4 regions of the Arthrobacter sp. P1_H7 genome follow, and region 4 is predicted to be linked to each of the others. Evidence: riboswitches for the same ligand, from Rfam matches in the RefSeq annotation. Region 4 holds a riboswitch; each other region holds the start of a gene.
The links. Region 4 has a riboswitch for thiamine pyrophosphate ahead of thiO (glycine oxidase ThiO). Riboswitches for the same ligand answer to the same signal wherever they lie in the genome.
Positions count from the first base shown of each region.

Region 1: another riboswitch for thiamine pyrophosphate. It lies ahead of AC1DXI_RS07625 (bifunctional hydroxymethylpyrimidine kinase/phosphomethylpyrimidine kinase); the one in region 4 lies ahead of thiO (glycine oxidase ThiO).
Region 2: another riboswitch for thiamine pyrophosphate. It lies ahead of AC1DXI_RS11920 (ECF transporter S component); the one in region 4 lies ahead of thiO (glycine oxidase ThiO).
Region 3: another riboswitch for thiamine pyrophosphate. It lies ahead of thiC (phosphomethylpyrimidine synthase ThiC); the one in region 4 lies ahead of thiO (glycine oxidase ThiO).

Region 1 covers NZ_JBFUCO010000005.1:259,107-263,030, reverse strand. Annotated here, with positions in the region: gene AC1DXI_RS07625 (bifunctional hydroxymethylpyrimidine kinase/phosphomethylpyrimidine kinase) at 1-1,181, opposite strand, end outside; TPP riboswitch at 1,164-1,261, opposite strand; gene AC1DXI_RS07620 (Rne/Rng family ribonuclease) at 1,410-3,924, opposite strand, start outside.
Region 2 covers NZ_JBFUCO010000010.1:217,824-221,747, forward strand. Annotated here, with positions in the region: gene AC1DXI_RS11915 (ABC transporter ATP-binding protein) at 1-507, opposite strand, end outside; gene AC1DXI_RS11920 (ECF transporter S component) at 536-1,183, opposite strand; TPP riboswitch at 1,250-1,393, opposite strand; gene AC1DXI_RS11925 (heme-degrading domain-containing protein) at 1,581-2,126, shown strand; gene AC1DXI_RS11930 (DUF4235 domain-containing protein) at 2,167-2,430, shown strand; gene mnhG (monovalent cation/H(+) antiporter subunit G) at 2,499-2,852, opposite strand; gene AC1DXI_RS11940 (MrpF/PhaF family protein) at 2,884-3,162, opposite strand; gene AC1DXI_RS11945 (Na+/H+ antiporter subunit E) at 3,159-3,704, opposite strand; gene AC1DXI_RS11950 (Na+/H+ antiporter subunit D) at 3,701-3,924, opposite strand, start outside.
Region 3 covers NZ_JBFUCO010000005.1:156,516-160,439, reverse strand. Annotated here, with positions in the region: gene AC1DXI_RS07100 (VOC family protein) at 1-458, opposite strand, end outside; gene AC1DXI_RS07095 (amidohydrolase family protein) at 540-1,622, opposite strand; gene AC1DXI_RS07090 (GNAT family N-acetyltransferase) at 1,626-2,123, opposite strand; TPP riboswitch at 2,199-2,306, shown strand; gene thiC (phosphomethylpyrimidine synthase ThiC) at 2,302-3,924, shown strand, end outside.
Region 4 covers NZ_JBFUCO010000017.1:1,313-5,236, forward strand. Annotated here, with positions in the region: partial or broken gene AC1DXI_RS16545 (DUF222 domain-containing protein) at 1-261, shown strand, start outside; gene AC1DXI_RS16550 (thiazole synthase) at 393-1,217, opposite strand; gene thiS (sulfur carrier protein ThiS) at 1,223-1,459, opposite strand; gene thiO (glycine oxidase ThiO) at 1,456-2,811, opposite strand; TPP riboswitch at 2,805-2,925, opposite strand; gene thiE (thiamine phosphate synthase) at 2,952-3,656, shown strand; gene AC1DXI_RS16570 (ferritin-like fold-containing protein) at 3,693-3,924, opposite strand, start outside.

The DNA of each region.
Region 1 (3,924 bases), on a different contig from region 4:
ACCCGGGAGTAGCCGTTGAGGTAGATGGCGTCCTGGGCGAGGTAGTACGCGAACTCGTGCTCGGGCAAGGACCCGTCGGCCAGTCCGCGGACGAAGTCCAGGGCGTAGATGGCTTCAAGATCGCCCGCGGCTCCTGCGCGCAGGGCTGCGGCGAACTCCCCCGCTGCCGGAACGTGTCCGGCCGGGCGGCACTGCCCGTCGCGGAGTTGCTGCCCGTCCTGGAGTTGCTGCAGGTGGTGGAAGTGGTGGACCGGGCCGTTGCCGGTGCCGACGTCCAGGACCGAGGCTTCGCGGAGCGCGCCCAGCAGCCACGGCTTGACTTCCCGCAGCGCCGCTTCCCAGTCCCCCACCCGGGCCTGCACGGTGGCCATGGCCGAGGACAGGGAGCAGCCGGTGCCGTGGCTGTTGCGCGTCGCGATCCGCTCCCCCGGCACCACCACCGTTTCCTGGCCGAGCACGCCGCCGGTGTTGACCAGCGCATCCGGGCAGCCGTCCGCGGCGTCGTTGCCTGCGGCGGCGGCGTCGGAGTCCCCGGGCTCGCCGCCCTGGAGGTGGCCGCCCTTAACCAGGACGGTGGTGCCGGTCAGGGCGGCCAGCCGCTTGCCCTGCGCCAGGGCCTCGGCCCAGTCGGCCGCGACGGGTTCCTTGAGCAGGATGGCGAGTTCAGCGAGGTTGGGCGTGATGAGGTCCGCCAGCGGCAGGAGGGACTTCAGGGCGGCCTCGGCCGATTCCTGCAGGAGCCGGTCACCGCTGGTGGCGACCATCACCGGGTCCAGGACGACGACGGCGGGGCGCACCTTTTCCAGCCAGCTGCGGACGGCGTCGATCACGGCCGCGTCACCGAGCATGCCGATCTTGACCGCGTCGATGCCGATGTCGTCGCTGATGGCGTCCAGCTGCGCCGTGAGGAACGCTGCCGGGGGGACGTGGACGGCGCGCACGCCCTGGGTGTTCTGCGCTGTCAGGGCGGTGATGGCGGCCATGCCGTAGCCGCCGTTCGCCGCGATGCTCTTCAGGTCGGCCTGGATTCCGGCCCCGCCGGAGGGATCGGAGCCGGCGATGGCCAGCACGCGGGGAATGCGCGGCGGCGCCGGCAGAGGCTCGCTGTGCAGAAAATTGGCCGGCAGAAACTCGCCGGGCAGGAACTCGGACGGATTCGATCTCGCGGACAAGGCAGACATCCCTTCGCCGGTGCTAACCGGACAGGTTCAACGGGTCTGGATCTCAGCCGGCCCGATGCCCGGCACCCCGTGTCAGTGTTCCAGCCTAGCCGCTGCCACCCTGTGGCCCCGTTAACGCACGGGCGGGCCCGGGCCTGGGCGGACGTTTGTTACGCCCGCTTGGACCCGGACCCGCAGCCCGACCAGTCGAAAGGGTGACCGGTCGGGGACGTGGTCAGTCGCGGAGGACTACAGCTCCGACGCCGGCACGCCGACGCCGAGGATGATCGGCTCGTTGCCGGCCGGGACGGACGCAGGCCTGGCCGCAGCGGGAGCCTTGGCCTCGTGAACCGATCCGGCCGCGGCCGGCCGGGTTGCCTCGCGGTGTTCCACGGAGGTTTCGTTGGCCGCGCCCTGGGCGCGGCTTGCACTCCGGTTGCGGCGCCCGCGGCGGCCGCGCGTGGTGTCGGCTGTGCGTGACGCCGGCGCCTCCGCAACGCGCACGGCCGACGGCGCCTCGGGCGCCGTGGCTTCCGGGGCGGCAACAGCCGCTGCCTGGCCGGCCGTCAAGTCCTCGGCCTGCTTGCCGGCCTCGGCCTCGCCCAGGTTGGCGAAGGCCTCGGTCAGCAGGTCCAGGGTCAGGGCAGGTGACGGCGCGTCCTCGGCGTGCTCGACGAAGGGCAGGGCCACCTGCTCGCCGCCAAACGTCAGCACCGTTGCGGGGCGGCCGGCTGCCTCGTCGGCGGCTGCGAGCTGCGTGACGGCGTCGACGGCGGCCTGGCGGGCCCCGGCGTCGCTGGCTGCGGCTGCCTCCCCGTCGTGCAGGTGCGCGGCGTGCGCCGCGGCAGCGATGTTGGCCAGCGCGGCACGGGTGGCTTCGGCCTTGGCGTGGCGTTCGGCCTCGGTGGGCTCGGCGTGGGCGGGTGCGGGTGCGGCCGGCGCGGTCTCCGCGCCCTGGCCTCCCCTGCCGCGGCGACGGCTCTTGCGTTCCGTGCGGGCAGCAGGCTGCGCCTCGGTGCGCGGCACGTAGTGCTCCGCGGCGACCGTGTTGGCGCGGCGGTGTTCCACCGGCTCGTCGTGGGTGACGATGCCGCGGCCCGCACACGTTTCGCACTGCTCGCCGAAGACTTCCAGCAGCCCGGTGCCCATCCGCTTGCGGGTCATCTGCACGAGGCCCAGCGAGGTCACCTCGGCCACCTGGTGCTTGGTCCGGTCCCGGCCCAGGCACTCCACCATGCGGCGCAGCACGAGGTCGCGGTTGGATTCGAGCACCATGTCGATGAAGTCGATCACGATGATGCCGCCGATATCGCGCAGGCGCAGCTGCCGGACGACTTCTTCGGCCGCTTCCAGGTTGTTTTTGGTGACGGTTTCCTCGAGGTTGCCGCCGGAGCCGGTGAACTTGCCGGTGTTGACGTCCACCACGGTCATGGCTTCGGTGCGGTCGATCACGAGCGAACCGCCAGAGGGCAGGAAGACCTTCCGGTCCAGGGCCTTGTGGATCTGCTCGTCGATGCGCCAGGCCGCGAAGATGTCCGTGTCCTTGGTCCACTTCTCGAGCCGGCCCACGAGGTCCGGTGCGACGTAGGTGACGTAGGCCTCGATGGTGTCCCAGGCTTCCTCGCCGGAGACGATCAGCTTGGAGAAGTCCTCGTTGAAGACGTCCCGGACCACCTTGATGGTCAGGTCAGGTTCGCCGTAGAGCAGCTCGGGGGCGAGGATCTTGGTGGACGTCGACTGGCTCTCGATGCCTTCCCACTGCGCGCGGAGGCGGTTGATGTCGTGGGTCAGCTCTTCCTCGGACGCACCCTCGGCCGCGGTGCGGACAATGACGCCCGCGTCCTCGGGCAGGCGGTCCTTGAGGATCCGCTTGAGGCGGTTGCGTTCGACGTCGGGCAGCTTGCGGGAGATGCCGGTCATGGAACCGCCGGGCACGTACACGAGGTACCGGCCGGGCAGCGAGATCTGGCTGGTGAGGCGGGCGCCCTTGTGGCCAACCGGGTCCTTGGTGACCTGGACGAGCACGGAGTCGCCGGACTTCAGCGCGTTCTCGATCCGGCGCTGCTTGCCCTCGAGGTTGACGGACTCCCAGTTCACTTCACCGGCGTAGAGCACGGCGTTGCGGCCGCGGCCGATGTCGACGAAAGCGGCTTCCATGGAGGGCAGCACGTTCTGGACCTTGCCCAAGTACACGTTGCCGATCAGGGAATCCTGCTGGGTCTTGGACACGAAGTGCTCGGCGAGGACGCCGTCTTCGAGGACACCGATCTGGATTCTGTCGTCGCGCTGGCGGACGATCATCTGGCGGTCCACGGACTCGCGGCGGGCCAGGAACTCGGCCTCGGTGATGACGGTGCGGCGGCGGCCGGTGTCGCGGGATTCGCGGCGGCGCTGCTTCTTGGCTTCCAGGCGGGTGGAGCCCTTGACGGACGTGACGCGGTTGTTGACCGGCGCCTCGGCCATCGCCCGCGGCGCACGGACGCGGGTCACCGTGTTGGGCGGATCGTCGCCTTCCCCGCCGGTCAGCTCCAGGTCCTGGTCACCGCGACGACGGCGGCGGCGGCGGCGGGAGGTCACACCGTCTTCGAGGATCACCTCGGAGCCTTCATCACCCTCCTCGGTGCCTTCGGTCTCGGTGTCGGACTCGGCAGACGTGCGGGTGCGGCCGCGCCGGCCGCGGCTGCGGCGCCGACGGCGGTTGCCGGCGTCCTCGTCCTCGTCGCCTTCTTCGTCCTCGGGCTCAGCTGCTGCCGCGGCGACGGGG
Region 2 (3,924 bases), on a different contig from region 4:
CAGCGCCAGCCGTTGCTTTTGTCCACCGGAGAGGGCCGACGTCGGATGGTCCAGCGGCAGCCGGCCCAGCCCGACGTCGTCGAGGGCCTCGCGCACGCGCGGCCAGATCTCCGCTGCCGGGACGGCCAGGTTCTCCGCCCCGAAGGCGACGTCGTCGCCGAGACGGGACAGCACCACCTGTGTTTCCGGGTCCTGCTGCACCAGCCCGGCGCGGCCGCGCTGCGCCCGTGGCGCGGCGCCGTCGATCAGCAGGCTGCCGGTCTCGTCTGTGTTCTCGGCTTCGCCGGAGTCGCCGGAGTCGCCGGCCGCGCCGTCGCCCAGCACGCCGGCCAGGGCGTGGAGCAACGTCGACTTGCCGGCGCCGGAGGGCCCCAGCAGGAGCACGCGCTCCCCCGGCCGGATGCCCAGGTCAAGGCCGCTGACCGCGGGCCGGGTCCGTCCGGCGTGCCGCCAGCCCCAGCCGCGGGCCGTGACAGCGGCCGGCCGGACGCCCGGTGAAGATCTCATGGTTCTCTGCAGGATTCCGCGACGGGGCTCAGGAGAAGACGGGCTCCGTGGCGGCCTTGCGGGAGGCAAAGGAGCCCAGCACTCCGGTCTTCGCCAGGCCGCGGGTGGCGAGCCAGGCCAGTCCGCCGGCAATCACTGCGCCGGAGATCGTGGTGAAGACGATGTAGGCGAGCTTGTCGCCGGCTTCGTAGGCGATGTTCCAGCCCCACGGCAGGAAGGAATCGTTCAGGCCGCAGAAGAGGCCCGCGCCGGCGCCGGCCAGCACGGAGACGGGCAGGTTGAACTTCTTGTAGAGGAAGGCCGCGAAGACCAGTTCGGCGCCGAGGCCCTGCAGGATGCCGGAAATCAGCACCGTGGTGCCGTACTGCGAGCCCATGATGAGTTCGCCCGTGGCCGCGACGGTCTCGCAGAAGAGCGCGGCGCCCGGCTTGCGGATGATGAGCATCCCCAGCACCGCCGGGATCATCCACCCGCCGGCGTAGAGTCCGCTCAGCGGCGGGTAGACCGCGTTGACCGGAGTCGAGATCAGGTTCGCGCCCTGGGACCAGGCCCAGAAAATGACGCCGCCGGCTACGGCGATCAACGCGGCCACCACAATGTCCACCACGCGCCAGCTGAAGTTGCGCCGGGCGGATGAACGGCTGGCGGAACCATGCTGTGCTGAAATATCTGTCATGTCGTCCTCCTGAGGAACAGGAGGGGAGGGTGCTCCGGCCGGACTCGGCTTCCGCCGCCCTCCGCGCACCCTGAGAACTCGACTCCCTTGCGCCGGTACTAACCGGATCAGGTTCGAGGGTCTGCGGCTGTCCGCACTCTCAGCGCCCACCAAAGGTTTCCCCGGATTTTGCCGGCGATGCCCGACGGCGGCGCTCCCCTGTCGTAATTGTTTTCGCCCTTGTGGGCTGGCTCAGTTTACACCCGGACGGCCGGGTTTTCAGTGGGGTGCCGTCACAATCGTGGACCGGACTGCGGCGGTCCCGGCGGCCGGGAAAACCATCTTGGTAGAGTCGTCGTGTCGGACACCCGGACCCGCCAGCGGGCGGCCTCATCACCCACCGGAAAGCTGGAATATTTTGTCGCACTCACCGGCCACACAAGGTCCCTCCGGGGAATACGATCCCGATTCGAGGGAGCCGCAGCCGCAGGGTTCCCTGGCGGCGCTCATCGGCCGCGTGCTGGCCGAGATGGAGGCGCTCCAGTTCGCGTCGTTCAGCAAGGATGACGCCCTGGACCTCGGGCTCCTCCTTGTCGAGCTGGGCAGGCAACGCTCGCTGCCCATCGCCGTCGACATCACCAAAGGCGAGCAGGTGCTCTTTCACGCCGCGCTGGACGGCGCCACACCGGACAACGAACGCTGGATCAACGCCAAGAAGCGCACCGCCATGCGGTACGAGGTCCCGTCCCTGCTGGTGGGCCTCCGGGCCCGCGCTGCAGGCGGAAGGATCGAGGACAACGCCTGGTGGGACCAGTCGGAGTTCGCCGCCCACGGCGGGGCGTTCCCCGTCTACGTGCGCGGCACGGGTGCCGTTGCCGTTGTCACCGTCTCCGGCCTGCCCCAGAAGACGGATCACGAACTGGTGGTCGAGGCCCTGCGGATGGTCCTCACCCCGGAACGCTAGGCTAGGGGAAAAACCGTTCCCGTCCCAAGGAGACCGAAGAATGAACATCCTCATCAAGCTGCTCGGCACCGGCGTCAGCCTCCTCGCCGGCTTTGCCGGCACCAAGCTCGTGGACACCATCTGGGAGAAGTCGACGGGCAACAAGCCGCCCAAGGGCCAGGAGGACGACGTCCCCACCACCCTGCGCTCGGCCCTGACCTTCGCGCTGATCTCCGCATCGGTCAGCGCCATCATCCAGGTGCTCGCCAACCGCGGCACCCAGCGCGCGATCACCCGCTTCGCGAAGACCCAGGACATCGTCTGACCGGACCCGACTAGCCGCTGTCCCGGCCGCTGCGGTCGAAGCGCTGGCCACGGCGCCGGCCAACGGGTTCAGCGGCCGGCTTCGTCGTCGTCCGCTCCGTGCGTGGCCGCCTGCCGGGCGGCCTTCTGGACTACGGCCTCGAGCTCATCGGAGCTCAGCAGCTCCGGGTGCAGGTGCTTGGTCCGGTAGCCGGCCCGGCCCACCATGTGGGCGGACACGGGGACGGTGAGCAGCTGGAAGAGCCAGGCCACCAGCAGGACGGGCCACACCGACCAGGTGCGCATCTGCAGGCCGAGCGCCGCCAGCAGCAGGAACAGGCCGAGGACCTGCGGTTTGGTGGCCGCGTGCATCCTGCTCATGAGGTCCGGGAACCGCAGCAGCCCGATGGCGGCGGCGAGGGACATCAGGGCACCGGTCACCATGAACACGCCGGAGACGGCGTCGATCACTATGTCAGGATTCACGGACGCCCTCCCGCCTGTCGGCCACGAACCGGGCTACGGTGACCGAGCCGACGAAGCCGATCAGGGAAATCGCAACGAGCAGCATCAGGTTGTTGAGGTGCCGGTTGGCGGCCATGTCGATGCACAAGGCTGCGCCGAAGATGGCCAGCAACACGTCTGCGGCGAGAACCCGGTCCAGCAGCGAGGGCCCCCGCGCGATCCTGACGATCGCCCCCGCGGCGGCCAGGGACAGTACGACGGCGGTCACCGTCAGGACGGTCTGCATCATGCGGCGATCTCCTGTGTCAGTGCGGAAAGTTCGTCTTTGGTCCCCATGATCCGGATCAGCCCGGCCTCGGTGTCCCGGACCTCTTTGCGCAGCTTGGCTGCGTCCCCGGCATTGCGGACGTTGATGCCGTGGATGTAGAGCGTGGACGTTGACCTGTCCACCTCCACCACGAGGGACCCGGGAATCAGCGAGATCACATGCCCGGTGGCCGTGACCAGAAGGTCCGAATGGCTCCGGAGCGGCACGGCGACGATTGCGCTGACCACGTCCGGGCCGCGGACCACGGCCAGGTACATGACCTGGAAGCTTGCCGCGACGACTTTTCCAAGGAAGATGAGGGCGAAGGGCACGGCGCGGAGCACGTTGAAGCGGCCGCCGAGTTCCACCGGGGGCAGATAGAAAATGCGCGCCACGAGCACCGCGATGAGGGCTCCGAAGAGGAGATTGCCCGGGCTGAAGTTCTGCCAGAGTGCGCCCCAGACAAAGACGAGCCACACCAGCAGGGGCAGTTCCTGGCGCAGTGAGATCCTTTTCCGGTTCATTTCCCGCTGCCCTCCTGGCCCTGCACCGGATGGACTGACGGGGGCACCGGCGGCACGGGCGCGTCCTGGCCGAGCACAGCCTGGATGTACGAGGTCCGGTCCAGCATCTCCTGGGCGGACTGGTCTGCCACCCTGAACAGCGGCCCGGCAAAGACGGTCAGGGCCACGCCAAAAACCACCAGGCCCAAGGTGGAGCCCACCATGGTGCGGGGCAGCAGGG
Region 3 (3,924 bases), on a different contig from region 4:
AGGGCGAGGCTGTCCATGACGACGTTCTTGCCCTCCCAGGACCACGCCTCCCGCGGCCGGTCCCAGTACAGCTCGATGCCGTTGCCCTCGGGGTCGTTGAAGTAGAACGCCTCGCTGACGAGGTGGTCCGCGCTGCCAGTGAAGGACTGGGGCTCGTACTGGGCCGCGCTGGCAATGGTGGCCGCCAGGGAATGCTGGTCCTCGAAGAGGAGGGCGGTGTGGAAGAGCCCGGCCTCGCCGCGGGAGGGAAGAAACAGCTCCGGGGCGGGCGCCAGGTGGACCAGCGGCTTCTGCTGGCGCCCAAGGTAGAGCCCGCCGTCCTGTTCGGCCACAGTCTCCAGCCCGAGGGCGCGTTGGTAGTAGTCGGTCATGAGCCTCATGTCGCCGACCTTGAGCATCACGGTGCCCATGGTGAGTTCGGCAGGAAGGAGGTCCTGGGTGCTGGCTTCTGCGGTCATGGCAACGCTCCGGGGATTCTGTAGCCACCGGCTTTCGGTGACCCTACATAAGACTAAATTACTTGAAGCTTCAATTTATTCCTAACGGATGGGATGACCCCGAAGCACAGTGTGCTTCAGTTCCCGGAGCGTGGCCGGATTGCTCCGCGGATCCTCAGCGCAGAGCAGGACATCCGCGCTTGCCCCTTCACCGATGGACTCCGCGCCGAGCCAGGTCCGCGCGGACCAGGCCGCGGCGTCGAGGGCGGCCGCGGCGGGAAGGCCGGCGGCGTGCAGGGCCTGGATCTCGTCGACGATCCTGCCGTGGCTGATCACGCTGCCGGCGTCGGTACCGGCGTAGATCGCCACCCCGGCCTCGTGGGCTTCGAGGATCCGCTCCGCCCGCCGCTCCCACAGCGAGCGCATGTGGGCGGCGTAGCGGGGGAACTTGGCCTCCGCCCGGGCCGCGATGTCCGGGAACGTGGCGATGTTGATCAGGGTGGGCACGATCGGGACGCCCTGTTCGAGGAAGCGCGGCAGATGCCGCGGCAACAGCCCGGTGGCGTGCTCGATGCAGTCGATCCCGGCATCGAGCATGTCATCGAGGGTGTCCTCGGCGAAGCAGTGGGCGGTGACGCGGGCACCCTCATCGTGGGCGGCCTGCACGGCGTCCTTGACTGTCGTGGCGGGAAAGCTGGCGGCGAGATCGCCGGCGTCGCGGTCGATCCAGTCCCCCACGAGCTTGACCCAGCCGTCGCCCGCGCGGGCCTGCTTCCGCACGGCCTCAACAAGATCCTCCGGCTCGACCTCGACGGCCAGGCCCGGCAGGTAGCGCCGGGTCCTGGCGAGGTGCCGGCCGGAGCGGATGATCCGGGGAAGGTCCGCGCGTTGCTGGAGCCAGCGTGTGTCGTGGACGGCGCCGGCGTCACGGACCAGCAGCGTCCCGGCGTTGCGGTCCGCCAGGGCCTGGGATTCCGCGGTGTCCTCGGTAACGTCCCCGCCCGGGCCGAGGCCGATGTGGCAGTGCGCGTCCACGAGGCCGGGAATGACCCAGCCGTCGAGCACGAGCTCCGGCGCGGCCGCGGGCCGGTGGAAGGTCAACCGGCCCTCCACCGACCACAGCCCGTGGCCGATTTGGTCCGCCGCCGTGAGGATGGGCCCGCTGAACTCGATGATGCTGGTCATGGCCTAAAGCCTAATCCGCATGACAATCCGGGCCCAGATCATCGAGCCCCAGCTGCGCTTCGTGGATCTGCAGGGCAGCCAGCGCCGGCCCCGGCCGGGCGAATTCCTCGAACCCGCAGCTCGCGTAAAACGGGGCGTTGAACGGAACGGCTGGGAAGTGCAAAGCGTCATCCAGGGATAGCCGCGGTCCCGGGCAGCGTCGAGGGCCGCCTCCACCAGCGACCGTCCGATCCCCCGCCTGCCGAAGTCCGGCTGTACGGAGAGTTGCTCCAGATGGGCCTGGCCGCCGAGTGCGTCAACGCGGGCAAAGCCTACAGGCGGGGTTCCGGCGACCAGTATGAACAGCGGCTCGACCGGCGTCGTCAACTCCGGAGCCGGGAGCGCCCGGTTCCCCAGTTCCTTTATCAGGACGCCGTCTGCCACGGCCTCGATAGCCGTCAACGCCGGGAAATCTTCCGGCGCCGCCGTCCTGATGCGGGGCACGGCCTTGGGCGGGGTCACAGTGCCACGCTAACACCGCGGTCCTACCGTCCGCGTCACACTCGACGGCCGGCCGGAGGCGCATGGTAGCTTCGTCTACGACCACACGGGTGCCCCTGCAGGGGCTGAGATCGGGCTGACGCAGCCTGCGACCGTTGAACCTGTCCGGGTAATGCCGGCGAAGGAAGTGAGTATTTCCGTGAACACCCAACTGACACAGCACAGCCCTGTCCAAAACCAGCCTGCGGCCCCCACACAGTCGCTGAAGTCCCACTCGCTGGCCTTCACCACGGACCCGGACCACGGCATCCGCGTCCCGGTGACCGAAATCGCCCTGGAACCCTCGCCGGGCGGTGTCCGGAACCCGCCGTTCCGGGTGTACCGCACGGCCGGACCGGGCAGCGATCCGGTCCGCGGGCTGGAGCCGTTCCGCACGCCCTGGATTGAGGCCAGGGCGGACACCGAACCCTACGCCGGCCGGGAACGGGAGCTGCTCGACGACGGCAAGTCGGCGGTGCGCCGCGGTGCGGCGTCGGCCGAGTGGCGGGGCGGCCGGCCGGTGCCGCGCCGGGCCGTCGAGGGCAGGACCGTCACGCAGATGCGGTACGCCCGGGACGGTGTCATCACCCAGGAAATGCGGTTCGTCGCGCTGCGCGAGAACTGCGATGTGGAGCTGGTGCGCAGCGAGGTGGCCGCGGGCCGGGCGATCATTCCCAACAACGTCAACCACCCCGAATCCGAGCCGATGATCATCGGCAAGGCGTTCCTGGTGAAAATCAACGCCAATATCGGCAATTCCGCCGTGACCAGCTCCATCGCCGAGGAGGTCGACAAACTCCAGTGGGCCACGCAGTGGGGCGCGGACACCGTCATGGACCTCTCCACCGGGGACGACATCCACACCACGCGCGAGTGGATCATCCGCAACTCCCCCGTCCCCATCGGCACGGTCCCGATCTACCAGGCGCTGGAGAAGGTCAACGGCGAGGCGAACACCCTGACCTGGGAGATCTTCCGGGACACCGTGATCGAACAGTGCGAGCAGGGCGTGGACTACATGACCATCCACGCCGGGGTCCTGCTGCGGTATGTACCCCTGACGGCCAACCGGGTCACCGGCATCGTGTCCCGGGGCGGTTCCATCATGGCCGGCTGGTGCCTGGCGCACCATCGGGAGAACTTCCTGTACACCCACTTCGACGAGCTGTGCGAGATCTTCGCGCGGTACGACGTCGCCTTCTCCCTGGGCGACGGGCTGCGGCCGGGCGCGACGGCGGATGCCAACGACGCGGCACAGTTCGCCGAACTGGACACCCTGGCTGAGCTCACGCAGCGGGCCTGGGAATTCGATGTGCAGGTCATGGTGGAGGGCCCCGGGCACGTGCCCTTCCACCTCGTCCGGGAAAACGTGGAGCGCCAGCAGGAACTCTGCAAGGGCGCCCCGTTTTACACACTCGGGCCGCTGGTCACGGACATCGCACCGGGATATGACCACATCACCTCGGCGATCGGCGCCACCGAGATCGCCCGCTACGGCACCGCCATGCTCTGCTACGTCACGCCCAAGGAACACCTCGGACTGCCGAACAAGGACGACGTGAAGACGGGTGTGATCACCTACAAGATCGCGGCCCATGCCGCGGACCTCGCCAAAGGCCACCCCGGCGCGCACGAACGCGACGATGCCCTGTCCAAGGCAAGGTTCGAATTCCGCTGGCGGGACCAGTTCGCGCTGTCCCTGGACCCGGTGACGGCAGAGGCCTTCCACGATGAGACGCTTCCCGCCGAGCCGGCCAAGACGGCCCACTTCTGCTCGATGTGC
Region 4 (3,924 bases):
GCCCGGGACCGCGGCTGCGCCTTCCCGCAATGCACCATTCCCGCACCCTGGTGCGAGGCCCACCACATCACCTACTGGTCCCGCGGCGGCACCACCGGAACCGAGAACGGAACCCTGCTCTGTTCCCATCACCACCACGTGATCCACAAGGAACACTGGAACATCCAGATGCGGACCGGCATCCCCTGGTTCATCCCGCCACCCCACCTCGACCCCGCCCGAACACCCCGCCGGAACAGATACTTCCGGCCCGACCAGTAGCGCCCAGTTATGTAGGTGCTGGCTTTCGGCAATGACGGCAATGTGCGAGCCATTCGGCGAGGACTCGTTGGAGTTCTTGAGGATGCTGGAACCGGGCCCTGCAAGCCCAATCCCGCCGGCCGAGCACGGCTTTAGAGGAACTCGGCCCGGCCTTCCATCGCCGAAGACGCCAAGGCGTGCTCGCGGCGCGGGATCCTGCCAGCCATTTTTGCCAGCCTGCCGGCGATGACGGCATGTTTGAAGGCCTCGCCCATGAGCACGGGATTCTGCGCCCGGGTCACGGCCGTCGCCAGCAGCACGGCGTCGCAGCCGAGTTCCATCGCCAGGGCCGCGTCCGAGGCCGTGCCGATCCCGGCATCCAGCACCACTGGCACAGACGCGCGCGAGACGATCAGCTCGATGTTGTGCGGGTTCAGGATGCCCAGTCCGGTACCGATCGGGGCGCCCAGCGGCATCACGGCCGCCGCGCCGAGGTTTTCGAGCCGGAGGGCAAGCACGGGGTCGTCGTTCGTGTAGGCAAAGACCTTGAAGCCGCGGGCCACAAGCTGTTCGGTTGCGTCCACGAGTTCGACGGCGTCCGGCAGCAACGTGTGCTCGTCGGCAATGACTTCGAGCTTGACCCAGTCCGTTTCCAAGGCCTCCCGGGCCAGCTCGGCGGTGAGGACGGCGTCCTTGGCGGTGAAGCAGCCTGCCGTGTTGGGCAGCACCCGGATCTGGTGGTCCTCGAGCAGCTGGAACAGCGATCCCGTCTCCACCGGCGAATAGCGGCGCATCGCCACCGTGGTCAGCTCCGTCCCGGACGCCACAAGTGCCGCCCCGAGCCCGTCCAGGCTCGGCGCACCGCCGGTTCCCATAATGAGGCGGGAGCCGAGCCTCACGCCGTCGACCACGAACGGATCGGCCACCGCTCCGGTCATGGGCACCGCCTGTGTTCCTGCGAACGTCGTCTCGTTCATGCTGGTCATCCTCCCTGGACTGCCGTGACAAGTTCGACGTCGTCGCCGTCGGCGAGCGCCGTGGCGTGCCACTGGCTGCGCGGCACCACTTCGGCATTGCGGGCCACGGCGACACCGAGCTTCCGCCCGTCGGCAGCGCGGCCGTCGGGGCCGATGCTCCGGCCCGTGAGCTGGCTGACGAGTGTGGAGACGGAGGCGCCGTCGGCGACGCTCTGCTCCGTTCCGTTGAGTCGGATGTTCATGCTGCTTCCTTCTTGGGGCTGTCCCCGGACGTATCCGGAATGCGGGAAAAACGATCGGGGCGGAACCCGGCCCAGCGCGGGTCCGGCGTGAAGTCCATGAGTTGCCGGCACACGGCCGCAGCGGCGGGGGTCAGCAGGACGCCGTGCCGGAAGAATCCCGTGGCGATGATGAGCCCCGGGACGTCCCCGCCGACCGGTCGTGCGACCCGCCCCAACAGCGGGGCGTTGTCCGGTGTGCCGGGCCGGGCCCGCGCCGTGGCTTCCAGCAGCTCCAGCTCGGCGACCGCGGGCACCAGCTGCTGGGCATCCCGCAGCAGCTGGTAGATGCCGCCGGCGGAAACCGCGTGGGGGTCCGAGGGTCCGTCCTCGCGCTGGGTGGCCCCGATCACCACGGTGCCGTCCTGGCGGGGGACGATGTACACCGGGACGCCGCGCACCATGCCCCGCACGGTGGCCGTGAGCAGCGGCTGCAGATGCGGGGGCACGCGAAGCCGGAGGATGTCGCCGTAGACGGGGCGCAGCGGCAGCGCCAGTCCTGCGGGCAGCTCCTCCAGCCCGGCGGCGCCGAGCCCGTTGGCGACCACGGTTTCCGCAGCCCGCACGGAACCGCCGCCGGCCAGCCGCGCACCCGCCACCTGTCCGTCCTGCCACAGCAGGCCTGCCGCGCGCTGGCGGACGAAGCTGCCGCCTGCCACACCGAGTACGCCGGCGAGCCGGGCGATCAGCAGGCGGGGGTCCACCTGGTGGTCGGCCGGGATGTCGAAGGCACACGAGATGCCGGGACTCAGCAGGGGCTCCCGGGTGCGTGCCTCGCGCACTGTCAGTGGTTCCACGCTGAGGCCGCTGGTCTGCTGGACTTCCCGCAAGTCCGCGAGCGCGCGCCGGTCCGCCGCGTCGGCCCCCACCGCCAGGGTCGGCGTCGTTAAGTAGCCGGTACCTGCCCGGGATTCCGTGCCGGCGGCACCGGCGTCGATCGCCGCAGCGAATCCTGGCCACAACCGGGAGGCCTCAAGCATCAGTTCCAGGAGCTGTTCCTCCTGGTAGTGCAGCTCACTCACGGGGGCCAGCATGCCGGCCGCGGCCCAGCTGGCTCCGCTGCCGGGAGCATCATCGATCAGGACCACGGAACGGCCCGCGCGGATGGCCTCGAACGCTATGCCATGGCCGATCACCCCGCCGCCGATCACGGCCACATCGGCACTGAGATCCCCCGCCTCGACTGCGTCGGCGGTGATGTAGTCGGCACTGGTATCCCCCGGGGCGACTCCCTCTGCGGTACCGGGCCCTGTGTCACAAATCCGGGCGGCGGCGTCATTTGCGGCTTCGGCTGCGCGGCCTGCTCGTGTGCCCATGAAAAATTCCTTCCCTACGCCGGTACTAGCCGGATCAGGTCAAGCGGTCGGCTCTGACGCCCTCTCAGCCGGGCAGCGGCGACATGGCTGCTGCGGGCTCCCGCGGTATGCGCCCAGTTTAGAGGAACTAGGCTGGTCCCATGAGCCAGGACCCCCTCCACACCACCGCCCGCCTCTATCTCTGCACCGACTCCCGCAGGGACCGCGGCGACTTCGAGGACTTCGTCGACGCCGCCTTCGCCGGCGGCGTGGACATCATCCAGTTGCGCGACAAGTCGCTCGAGGCCTCCGAGGAACTGGAACTGCTGGAGGTCCTGCACGCCGCAGCGCTGCGGCACGGGCGGTTGTGGGCCGTCAACGACCGGGCGGACATCGCCTCCTTGTCCGGGGCTCCGGTGTTCCATGTCGGCCAGAAGGACATTTCGCTCGACGCCGCCCGCGGCTTCCTCGGCAAGGATGCCGTGATCGGCCTGTCCACCCACAGCCCGAAGCAAGTGGACGCCGCCATTGCTGCCGCGCCCAGCCGCAAAGGGCTCGATTATTTCTGCGTGGGCCCCGTGTGGGCGACGCCCACCAAGCCCGGACGCGCCGCCGTCGGCCTCGACCTGGTGCGTTACGCCGCCCAGGCGGTCGGCGGGGCGGACTCGGAGGGAACCGGCAAGGTCGACGGCCGGGCCGAGAGCCTGCTGCCGTGGTTCGCGATCGGCGGGATCGACCTCAGCAACGTGGAGCAGGTAGTCAATGCCGGTGCCCGGCGGATCGTCGTGGTCCGGGCGATCACCGACGCCACCGATCCGGCCCACGCCGCAGGAGCCTTGCTGGCGGCGCTGGACGCCGCATCTTAGGCAGGTCCGCGGCCTGTAATGCCGGCCGGCACTGAACTATCCGGCGAGACCCAGCTCCGTCATCCGGTGCGCGTGGTTCGCTGCGAGCTCGGCCGCCAGGCCGTTGACCAGCGCCCGGGCGCCGGCGTCGTCCAGCCCCGATAGCCCGCCGAGGAACGCGTGCTCAGCGCTGACGCGCTGGGCGTGGTTCAGGACCTCCCCCAGCAGGCGCCTGGCCCACAACGCCAGGCGCGAAGCCAGCCGGGGGTCATCGGCCAGGGCCGCTTTG